2 linked regions of the Actinomadura rubteroloni genome follow. The protein of the gene in region 2 binds, or shares a complex with, the protein of the main gene of each other region. Links are inferred from orthologs where the notes say so. Each region holds a gene or a part of one and is shown on either strand. Other genes may lie near its edges.

The links. Proteins that work in one complex are often made in the same cells at the same time.
Region 1: the proteins of mfd (region 2) and uvrA are in contact, whole or in part, in a crystal structure (PDB 4DFC), measured with the Escherichia coli proteins. The link is inferred for Actinomadura rubteroloni from one-to-one orthologs.

The regions. Positions count from the first base shown.
Region 1 is NZ_MTBP01000006.1:171,872-176,849, forward strand. The notes cover bases 1,201-4,561. They hold uvrA (excinuclease ABC subunit UvrA), read right to left. Parts: upstream 4,239-4,561; coding sequence 1,401-4,238; downstream 1,201-1,400. Other genes in these bases: BTM25_RS28830 (Rieske (2Fe-2S) protein), read right to left, coding at 1,201-1,363; BTM25_RS28845 (GNAT family N-acetyltransferase), read right to left, coding at 4,414-4,561. Also shown: excinuclease ABC subunit UvrC, read right to left, coding at 1-855; more of BTM25_RS28830, read right to left, coding at 935-1,200; more of BTM25_RS28845, read right to left, coding at 4,562-4,978. UniProt on the Escherichia coli protein: The UvrABC repair system catalyzes the recognition and processing of DNA lesions. UvrA is an ATPase and a DNA-binding protein. A damage recognition complex composed of 2 UvrA and 2 UvrB subunits scans DNA for abnormalities.
Region 2 is NZ_MTBP01000001.1:1,734,915-1,740,556, reverse strand. What follows is about bases 1,618-5,642. They hold mfd (transcription-repair coupling factor), read right to left. Parts: upstream 5,328-5,642; coding sequence 1,818-5,327; downstream 1,618-1,817. Other genes in these bases: BTM25_RS07675 (class I SAM-dependent methyltransferase), read left to right, coding at 5,519-5,642; BTM25_RS07685 (SurA N-terminal domain-containing protein), read right to left, coding at 1,618-1,785. In the rest of the region: BTM25_RS07695 (NADP-dependent oxidoreductase), read right to left, coding at 1-112; BTM25_RS07690 (MazG family protein), read right to left, coding at 194-1,147; more of BTM25_RS07685, read right to left, coding at 1,150-1,617. UniProt on the Escherichia coli protein: Couples transcription and DNA repair by recognizing RNA polymerase (RNAP) stalled at DNA lesions. Mediates ATP-dependent release of RNAP and its truncated transcript from the DNA, and recruitment of nucleotide excision repair machinery to the damaged site.

The DNA.
Region 1 (4,978 bases), on a different replicon or contig from region 2:
GCGCCGGCCCCGGATCCGGCCGCCGCGCACGTAGAACACCTGGACTGCGGCTTCCAGCTCGTCCTGCGCGAACGCGACCATGTCGCAGTCGGTGCTGTCGCCGAAGACGACCGTCTGCTTCTCCAGGGCCCGCTCCAGCGCGCGGACGTCGTCGCGCAGCCGGGCCGCGCGCTCGTACTCCTGCGACGCGGCGGCCTCGCGCATGTCGCGTTCGAGGCGGCGGATGAACCGGGTCGTGTTGCCCGCCATGAAGTCGCTGAACTCCTCGGCTAGCAGCCGGTGCTCGTCCGGGGAGACCCGCCCGACGCACGGCGCCGAGCACTTGTCGATGTAGCCGAGCAGGCACGGCCGGTCGAGCTGGTGCTGCCGCTTGAACACCCCCGCGCTGCACGTCCGCACCGGGAAGACGCGCAGGAGCTGGTCGACGGTCTCGCGGATCGCCCACGCGTGCGAGTACGGCCCGAAGTAGCGGACGCCCCGGCGCTTGGCCCCCCGCATCACCATGACGCGCGGGAACTCCTCGTTCAGCGTCACCGCGAGGTAGGGGTAGGACTTGTCGTCGCGGTACCGGACGTTGAACCGGGGGTCGAACTCCTTGATCCAGGAGTATTCGAGCTGGAGCGCCTCGACCTCGGTGCCGACGACCGTCCAGTCCACGCGGGCGGCGGTCTGGAGCATCGTCTGGGTGCGCGGGTGCAGGCCCGCGAAGTCGGCGAAGTAGGAGTTCAGGCGGGACCGCAGGCTCTTGGCCTTGCCCACGTAGACGACCCGCCCGCCCGCGTCGCGGAAGCGGTAGACGCCGGGATCCTCGGGGATGGATCCCGGTGCGGGTCGGTAGGTCGCCGGATCTGCCACGCTCGCAAGCGTAGTCGGCGCCGCCGACAATCGCGGCTCCCCGGCGGGCCGCCGGGGAGCGGCCCGCCGGACTCCGCGCTCAGGCGACGACGATGGCGTCGCCCTTGACCTGCACCGGGTACTCCTTCAGCGGCCGGTTCGCCGGCCCGTGCTGCACCGACCCGTCGGCGATCTTGAACTCGCTGCCGTGGCACGGGCAGTGGATCGCCCCGCCCGTCACCTTGTCGGTGAGGCAGCCCTGGTGGGTGCACGTCGCGTCGAACGCCTTGTAGGTCCCGGCCGTCGGCTGGGTGACCACCAGCTTCGCCTGCTGGTTGATCACCCCGCCGCCGACCGGGACCTCGGCGGTCTTCGCGATCTCGGTCCCGCGCAGTTCGGTCGCGGACTTGGCGGGCTTGTCGTCGCTAGGGCCGCAGCCCGCCAGCACCGCCGCCGCGCCGAACGCCCCGGCGCCGCACAGCACCGTCCGCCGCGTCGCCGGTGTCCCGGCCGTCACATCGTCGTTCATGGGACACATGATCCTGCACGCGGGGCGCGGAACGGGATCAGAGGCCCATCTTGGCGAGGAACTGGCCGGTGTGGCTGGCCTCGACGCGGGCGACGTCCTCCGGGGTGCCGGTCGCGACGACGGTGCCGCCGCGCGAGCCGCCCTCGGGGCCCATGTCGACGATCCAGTCCGCCGTCTTGATCACGTCCAGGTTGTGCTCGATGACGAGGACGGTGTTGCCCTTGTCCACCAGGCCGTTCAGCACGCCGAGCAGCTTGCGGATGTCCTCGAAGTGCAGGCCGGTCGTCGGCTCGTCCAGGACGTAGATGGTGCGTCCGGTCGAGCGCTTCTGCAGTTCGGCGGCCAGCTTCACGCGCTGCGCCTCGCCGCCCGACAGCGTCGGCGCGGGCTGCCCGAGCCGGACGTACCCGAGCCCGACGTCGTTCAGCGTCTTCAGGTGCCGGTGGATCGCGGTGATCGGCTCGAAGAACACCGCCGCCTCCTCGATCGGCATGTCGAGGACCTCGGAGATCGTCTTCCCCTTGTAGTGGACCTCCAGCGTCTCGCGGTTGTAGCGCGCCCCGTGGCACACCTCGCACGGCACGTAGACGTCCGGCAGGAAGTTCATCTCGATCTTGATCGTGCCGTCGCCGGAGCAGTTCTCGCACCGGCCGCCCTTGACGTTGAACGAGAACCGGCCCGGCTGGTAGCCGCGCACCTTGGCCTCGGTCGTCTGCGCGAACAGCTTGCGGACGTGGTCGAACACGCCGGTGTAGGTCGCCGGGTTGGAGCGCGGGGTGCGGCCGATCGGCGACTGGTCGACGTGGACGACCTTGTCGAGCTGGTCGATCCCGGTGACGCGGCGGTGCTTGCCCGGGACGGTCCGGGCGCCGTTGAGCTGCTTGGCCAGCGAGTTGTAGAGGATGTCGTTGACCAGCGTCGACTTGCCCGAGCCCGACACGCCGGTCACGGCCGTGAGCACGCCGAGCGGGAACGACACGTCCACGTTGCGCAGGTTGTTCTGCTGCGCGCCCTTGACCGTGATCTCGCGGCCCTTCTGGCGCGGGCGGCGGACCTCGGGCCTCTCGATCGTCCGGCGGCCCGACAGGTACGCGCCGGTCAGGGACCGCTCGCTGGCGCGCAGGTCCTCCACCGTGCCGGACACGACGACCTCGCCGCCGTGCTCGCCCGCGCGGGGGCCGATGTCCACGATCCAGTCGGCGGCGGCGATGGTGTCCTCGTCGTGCTCGACGACGATGAGCGTGTTGCCCATGTCCCGCAGCCGCAGCAGCGTCTCCAGGAGCCGGTGGTTGTCGCGCTGGTGCAGGCCGATCGACGGCTCGTCCAGCACGTACAGGACGCCGACCAGCCCGGAGCCGATCTGGGTCGCGAGGCGGATGCGCTGCGCCTCGCCGCCCGCCAGCGTCGCGGACGCGCGGTCGAGCGTGAGGTAGTCCAGGCCGACGTCCAGCAGGAAGCCGAGGCGCGCGTTGATCTCCTTCAGCACGCGCTCGGCGATGTGCTTCTCGCGCTCGTTCAGCTCCAGCGACAGCAGGAACTTCGCGCACTCCCCGATCGGCATCCCGGCGATCTCGGCGATCGACCGGCCGCCCATCGTGACGGCGAGGACGTACGGCTTGAGCCTGGCCCCCTCGCACGTCGGGCACGGGATCTCCCGCATGTAGCCCTCGAACTTCTCCCGGCTGGAGTCGCTCTCGGACTCGGAGTGGCGGCGCTGGATGTAGGGGATCACGCCCTCGAACGCGGTGTAGTACGACCGGGTGCGGCCGTACCGGTTCTTGTAGCGGACGTGCACCTGCGTCTCGTGCCCGTTCAGGACGGCCCGGCGCGCCTTGAGCGGCAGCTTGTGCCAGGGCGTCCCGAGGTCGAAGCCGAGCGCGTCGCCGAGGGCCGCCAGCAGCCGCAGGAAGTAGTCGCTGACGTGCCCGCCCGACCACGGCTGGACGGCCCCGTCGGCGAGGGACAGCTCGGGGTCGGGGACGACCAGCTCCGGGTCCACCTCCATGCGGGTGCCGAGGCCGGTGCAGTCGGGGCAGGCGCCGTAGGGCGAGTTGAAGGAGAAGGAGCGCGGCTCCAGCTCGTCGAACGACAGGTCGTCGTAGGGGCAGTAGAGGTGCTCGGAGTACATCCGGGTGCGGTTCTCGTCGTCCTCGGCGAGGTCCACGAAGTCGAGGACGATCGTGCCGCCGGACAGGCCGAGCGCGGTCTCCACCGAGTCGGCGAGGCGCTGGCGCGCGGACTCCTTGACCGACAGCCGGTCCACCACGACCGAGATGTCGTGCTTCTCCTGCTTCTTGAGCGTCGGGGGCTCGTCCAGCCGGACGGTCGCGCCGTCCACGATCGCCCGCGAGTAGCCCTTGGACTGCAGCTCCCGGAACAGCTCCAGGTACTCGCCCTTGCGGCCCCGGATCACCGGCGCGAGCACCTGGAAGCGGGTGCCCTCGCCGAGCTCCAGCACACGGTCCACGATCTGCTGCGGGGCCTGGCGGCTGATCGGACGGGCGCACACCGGGCAGTGCGGGTGCCCGATGCGCGCGTAGAGCAGGCGCAGGTAGTCGTAGACCTCGGTGATCGTCCCGACGGTCGACCGGGGGTTCTTGCTCGTGGACTTCTGGTCGATCGACACGGCCGGGGACAGGCCCTCGATGAAGTCGACGTCCGGCTTGTCCATCTGGCCGAGGAACTGCCGGGCGTAGGCCGACAGCGACTCGACGTACCGGCGCTGCCCCTCGGCGAAGATCGTGTCGAACGCCAGACTCGACTTCCCGGAGCCGGAGAGCCCGGTGAACACGATCATGGCGTCCCGCGGCAGGTCGAGCGAGACGTCCTTCAGGTTGTGCTCGCGTGCTCCACGCACGATGAGTCGGTCATGCACGGCGGTGGCTTCCGGTTCTCTGGTGGGGCGCCGACGGCGCGTCGGCGCGCGTCCCGTTCACGGCGGCGAGGAGAGACTCCCCCGCCATAGCTAACAGCGGCATCGGCCGCTTCATTTCGACCGTACACGTGTTCGAACACCACTTGCCACCGGAACGGGCGCGGGGCTCGTCCCGTCACAGCCGCGCCCGGCCCTCCCGCAGGTCGTCGGGGGTGAGCAGCCAGCACAGGTCGCGGCCGGTGTCGCCGGGGGCCGCGGGCGGACGCTCGACCGTCCGTTCGAGCAGGAACCCGAGCCGGCGCGCGACCGAGGCGCTGGAGTCGTTGGCCGCGTCGCACCGGATCTCGACGCGCTCGACGCCGGGGTCGGCGAACGCCGCCCGGACCAGCGCCGCCGCGACCCGGGTCGCGATGCCCCGGCCGGTGTAGGCGGAGTGGACCCAGTAACCGATCTCACACGTCACGGGCGGGCGGACGTGCAGGACCGTGCCACCGAGCACCGGAGCGCCGTCCCGGTCGCCGCCCGCCGCGAAGATCCCGTAGGCGAACTCCGTCCCGTCGGCCCAGAGGCGGTCCCGCTCGGCGAGGTAGGCCGCGTGGTCGGCCTCGGCCGGCAGGTCCGCCGCCCAGGCCATCCACTCGTGCAGTTCGGCGAAGGACTCCTTGACGGCCTGGTCGAGGGCGCCGGCGTCGGACGGCCGCCAGCGGCGCACGACGAGGTCGTCCAGCACGATCCGTTCG
Region 2 (5,642 bases):
TCCAGTCCACCGGGTTCATGCCCGCCGCGACGAGCTTGACCAGGACCTCGCCCGGCCCCGGCTCGGGCAGCGGCAGGTCCATGACGGACGGCGTGGCACCGTATTCGGACACGGCGATAACTCGCATGGGTGGTCCCCCGATCCACTGAGCGGAAAAACGTGCCGCCCCGCCCTACCCGGTGGGACCGCCGGGCTAATCGCGCTCGTGCTCGCGGACGCGGCCGGCGAACGCCCGCGCCACCTCCCGCAGCTCGGCCTCCGGGTCGTGCCCGGCCGCGCGGGCCTCCCGCACCAGCGCGAACAGCCGCGCCCCGAACTCCGGCGCCGCGAACCCGTACTCCGGTTCGGGCAGCTCCACGCGGGCCGCGCGGCGCTGGAGCTGCGCGGCGAGCGTCAGCGCGGGCTGTCCCATCGGGACGCCGTCCAGCACGGAGGCCTCGGCGCCGCTCTTCGCCTCCCGCTCGGCCTTCTTGATCTGCTCCCAGTTGGCGTTGACCTCGTCCGCGCCCGACACCGCGACGTCGGCGAAGACGTGCGGGTGCCGCCGGACGAGCTTGTCCACGATCCCGCCGGCCACGTCGTCGATCGTGAAGGCCGTCTCGTCGGTCCGCTCGGAGGCGACGACGGCGTGGAACGCCACCTGCATCAGCACGTCGCCGAGTTCCTCGCGCAGCGCCGCCAGATCGCCGTCCGCGACGGTGTCGGCGACCTCGTAGGACTCCTCCAGCAGGTACGGGACGAGCGATTCGTGCGTCTGCTCCCGGTCCCACGGGCATTCGCGGCGCAGCGTGTCCATCACCGCGACGAGATCGAGCAGCCGCGCGCCCGGCAGGTCGTAGGAGCCGTGGACGACCTCGACGTCCAGCGGGTCCGCGAGGACGAGCGTGCCGACGTCGCGCAGGAGGCGCTCGTCGCCGTCCTGCGCGGCGATCCACAGCGTCGTCTCCTTGCGGCCGGACGCCACCAGCGCGGCGGCCGACGGGTCGGCGACCTCCTCGGCCGTGACCCCGGCGTCCGCCAGCGACGGCAGCAGCGGATGCCCGGGACGCGTCAGGACGCGCGCCGACGAGCGCAGCGCCTCCCAGCCCCGCCAGGTCAGCAGGCCGGGCGCGACGCGGTGGCTCGTCGCGAGCAGCAGCAGCGCCATGCTCAGCCGAGCCCCCGCTCGGTGCCCGACAGCCGCGTCGTGACCGGCCCGATCATGCCGTGGGCGCGGTCGAACGACCCGTAGCGCGGGTTGATCTTGATGGTCATCCCGGCGGCGACCGCGCTGATCGCGCCCTCGGCGCGCTGCCGCGCGTCCATGACCTGCTGCGCGCTGGTCACGCGCGGCGGCAGGAGGCGGGCGGCGAGCGCGTCGCGGATGGCGAAGAACCGCGCGACGTCCCGGATATAACGGACCGGGAGCCCGTTGGCGAGCGTGATCGCGGCGGCGCCGCCGGACTGCCGGTCGAACCCGGCGACGACGGCGTCCGTCCGGCCCTCGGTGACCGCGACGCCCGCGCGGCGGGCCGTCTGGTCGGCGACGCGGATCCGGACGAGCGTGCCGAGCGCCTGCCGGACGGCGTCGTCGGCGCTCCCGCCCGACTGCTCCTTCAGCGCGTTCGCGACCGCGTTGTCCCGGAACTGCCGCTGCCAGTCCCGGACGTCCCGGTCCAGCGACGCGATGGTGATGCGCTGGTCGCCGACGATCGCGGCGCTGCCCGCCTGGACCGGCGATCCCCCGCACCCGGCGAGCGTCCCGGCGGCGAGCACGACCGCACCGGCGGACTTCACGAACCTCACAGGCCACATCCTCTCGGGTCCAGTGCGCCAGCCTAGGCCCGCGCGGGTTCCAGGAACAGCGCTTGGACGAGGTCGGTCGCCCACGCCAGCAGCTCCTGGTCGCGCAGCGGGCGCCCGCCGAGCGGCGCGGTCTTCGGCGCCGGGACGAGCAGCGTGTTCGCCGTGGTCTTCAGCAGGCTCTTGGGGTAGAGGCGCTGGAGCCGCACCTGGCGGGACTCGGGCAGGTCGACCGGGGCGAACTTGACGAACGTCCCCTGGAGCGCGACCTCGGTGAGCCCCGCGCGCCGCGCCAGCGCCCGGAACCGCGCGACCTCCAGCAGGTTGAGCACCGGGACGGGCGGCGGCCCGAACCGGTCCTTCAGCTCGTCGTGCACCTCGCCGATCTCGTCGTCGGAGGTGATCGCGGCGATGCGGCGGTAGGCGTCCAGCCGCAGCCGCTCGCCGGGGACGTACTCGTGCGGCAGGTGCGCGTCCACCGGCAGCTCGACCTTGGTGTCGGGCATCTCGGCGACGCCGCCGCCCTCCTTGAGGTCCCGGACGGCCTCCCCGACCATCCGGACGTACAGGTCGAACCCGACGCCCGCGACGTGCCCGGACTGCTCCGCGCCGAGGATGTTGCCCGCGCCCCGGATCTCCAGGTCCTTCATCGCGACGTACATGCCCGCGCCGATCTCGGTGTGCTGCGCCAGCGTCGAGAGCCGCTCGTGCGCGGTCTCGGTCAGCGGAGCCTCGGGCGGGTACAGGAAGTAGGAGTAGGCGCGCTCCCGGCCGCGTCCGACGCGTCCGCGGAGCTGGTGGAGCTGCGACAGCCCGTACATGTCGGCGCGGTCCACGATGAGGGTGTTGGCGTTCGGTACGTCCAGGCCCGATTCCACGATCGTCGTCGCGACCAGGACGTCGTAGTTCTTCTCCCAGAAGTCGACCATGACCTTTTCCAGCTCATGCTCGTTCATCTGGCCGTGCGCGACGCCGATCCGCGCCTCCGGGACGAGCTGCGCGAGGTTCGCCGCGACCCGGTCGATCGACCGCACCCGGTTGTGGACGAAGAAGACCTGCCCCTCGCGGAGCAGCTCGCGGCGGATCGCGGCGGCGATCTGCTTGTCCTCGTACGGCCCGACGAACGTCAGGACCGGGTGCCGCTCCTCGGGCGGGGTCAGGATCGTGGACATCTCGCGGATGCCCGTCAGGCCCATCTCCAGCGTCCGGGGGATCGGCGTCGCGGACATCGCCAGCACGTCCACCTGCGTGCGGAGCCGCTTCAGCTCCTCCTTGTGCTCGACGCCGAACCGCTGCTCCTCGTCGATGATCACCAGGCCGAGGTTCTTGAACTTCGTCTGCGCCGACAGGATGCGGTGGGTGCCGACGACGACGTCCACCGACCCGTCGGCCAGGCCGCGCAGGGTCTCGTTGATCTCGGCGTCGGTCTGGAACCGGCTGATCGGCTTCACCGTCACCGGGAACGCGCCGAACCGCTCGGCGAACGTCGACAGGTGCTGCTGGACGAGCAGCGTCGTCGGGACGAGCACCGCGACCTGCGACCCGTCCTGGACGGCCTTGAACGCCGCCCGCACCGCGATCTCGGTCTTGCCGTAGCCGACGTCGCCGCAGATCAGCCGGTCCATCGGGACGGGCCGCTCCATGTCGGCCTTGACCTCGTCGATCGCGGCGAGCTGGTCGGGCGTCTCGGTGTAGGGGAACGCGTCCTCCAGCTCCCGCTGCCACGGCGTGTCCGGCGAGAACGCGTGCCCGGGGCTCGCCATCCGCGCCGAGTACAGCCGGATCAGCTCGCCCGCGATCTGCCGGACGGCCTTGCGCGCCCGCGACTTGGCCTTCTGCCACTCCGCGCCGCCGAGCCGGTGCAGGCTGGGCGCCTCGCCGCCGACGTAGCGGGTGAGCTCTTCGAGCTGGTCGGTCGGGACGAACAGCCGGTCGCCGCGCGCGTACTCCAGGATCAGGTACTCGCGGGTCGCGCCCTGGACCGTCCGGCTGACCATCTCGACGTACCGGCCGACGCCGTGCTGCTCGTGGACGACGTAGTCCCCCACCTGGAGCCGCAGCGGGTCGACCCCGCCGCGCCGCCGGGACGGCATCCGCCGCGCGTCCTTGGTGGACGACCGCTGGCCCGTGAGGTCGGTCTCGGTGAGGACGGCGAGCTTGCGCGACTCCCAGACGAACCCGTGCTCCAGCAGCCCGGTCGTCACCGTCACGACGGACGGGCGCGGCTCGGCGTGGACCTCGGCGAGCGTCGAGCCGATCCCGGCCTCGCCGATGAGCTGGGCGAGCCGTCCGGCCGGGCCGGCGCCCTGCGTGACGAGCACGACGCGCCAGCCGCCGTCCATCCAGCCCTTGAGGTCGGGCATGACGCGTTCGGTGTCGCCCCGGTAGGCCTCGGCGGGCTGGACGCCGAGGCGCAGCGCGTCCTCGCCGGGGGTGAGGGTCGTGGCCGTCCAGCGCGGCAGGCCGAGGGCCTCGTCGTGGAGCTGCACGTCCTCCAGGGTCCGGAACGCCGCCGCGCCGAGGTCGATCGGGGCGGCGCCGCCCGCCGCCGCGTTGACCCAGCTCGCCTCCAGGAACTCCTGGCTGGTGCGGACGAGTTCGGCGGCGCGCGTCCGGATCCGCTCGGGCTCGCAGACCAGCAGCACCGAGCCCTTCGGCAGCAGGTCGGTGAGCAGTTCCATGCGCTCGGCGAGGACGGGCGAGAACGCCTCCATCCCCTCGACCGTGTCCCCGTCGGCGATGCGGCCGAGGACCTCGGCGAGCGCCGGGTGCTCCTCGGCGAGGCTCCGGGCGCGCTCGCGGACGTCGGGCGTCAGCGGCAGCTCGCGGCACGGCGGCGCCCACAGCCCGCCGCGCGCCACTTCCAGCGACCGCTGGTCGGCGGCCTTGAAGTAGCGGATCTCCTCGACGTCGTCGCCCCAGAACTCCACCCGCAGCGGGTGCTCCTCGGTGGGCGGGAACACGTCGAGGATGCCGCCGCGCACCGCGATCTCGCCGCGCTTCTCCACGAGGTCGACGCGGTGGTACCCGGCGTCCACGAGACGGCGGACGGTGTCGTCCAGGTCGGCGGCGTCGCCCGCGCGCAGCCGGACCGGCTCCAGGTCGGCCAGGCCCGCGACGATCGGCTGGAGGACCGCGCGGACGGGCGTCACGACGACGTCCAGCGTGCCGCCGCGTCCTTCGTCGTCGTCGGCGAGGTCGGGGGCGTCGGGGCGCGCGAGCCTGCGCAACACCGCGAGCCGCTGGCCGACCGTGTCCGAGCGGGGCGACAGCTTCTCGTGCGGCAGCGTCTCCCACGACGGGAAGTGCGCGACGCGGCCCGGTTCGAGCAGGCTCGTCAGCGCGGCGGCCAGATCCTCGGCCTCGCGTCCGCCCGCGGTGACGGCGAGGACGACCCCGTCCCCCGCCGAGCGCGCCAGCGCCGCCGCCAGCACCGGCCACAGCGCCGGGGGCGCGACGATCTCACGGTCGGTCCGAACGTCCGCCAGGGCGCGGCTCAGCCCGGGGTCGGAGCACGCGACGTCAACCAGTCCAGAAAGCGTCATCTTTTACAGATCGTCCCAGAATCACGGAAAACGTACCGCCAACGCAGCACGAAAAACCGGAAACCCGACGGGTTCCGGTGTCCTTCCACCCTACGTCCTGCGCGGCGCCGTCCGCCGCTCCCGGCTCAGAGGCACGCTGGGAAGGAGTAAAGACCGGACAGTATGCATTCGGATGGTTACGCTGCGAGGTTGTGACGGAACTCCGATCGGACAGCGACGGCGACCTGTTCTCCGAACGCGCCCGCCAGTACGCCGCCGAACGGCCGCTGGCCCGGCTGCACATCCTGGAGGCGGGCTGCGGCTGGGGCGCCGGGC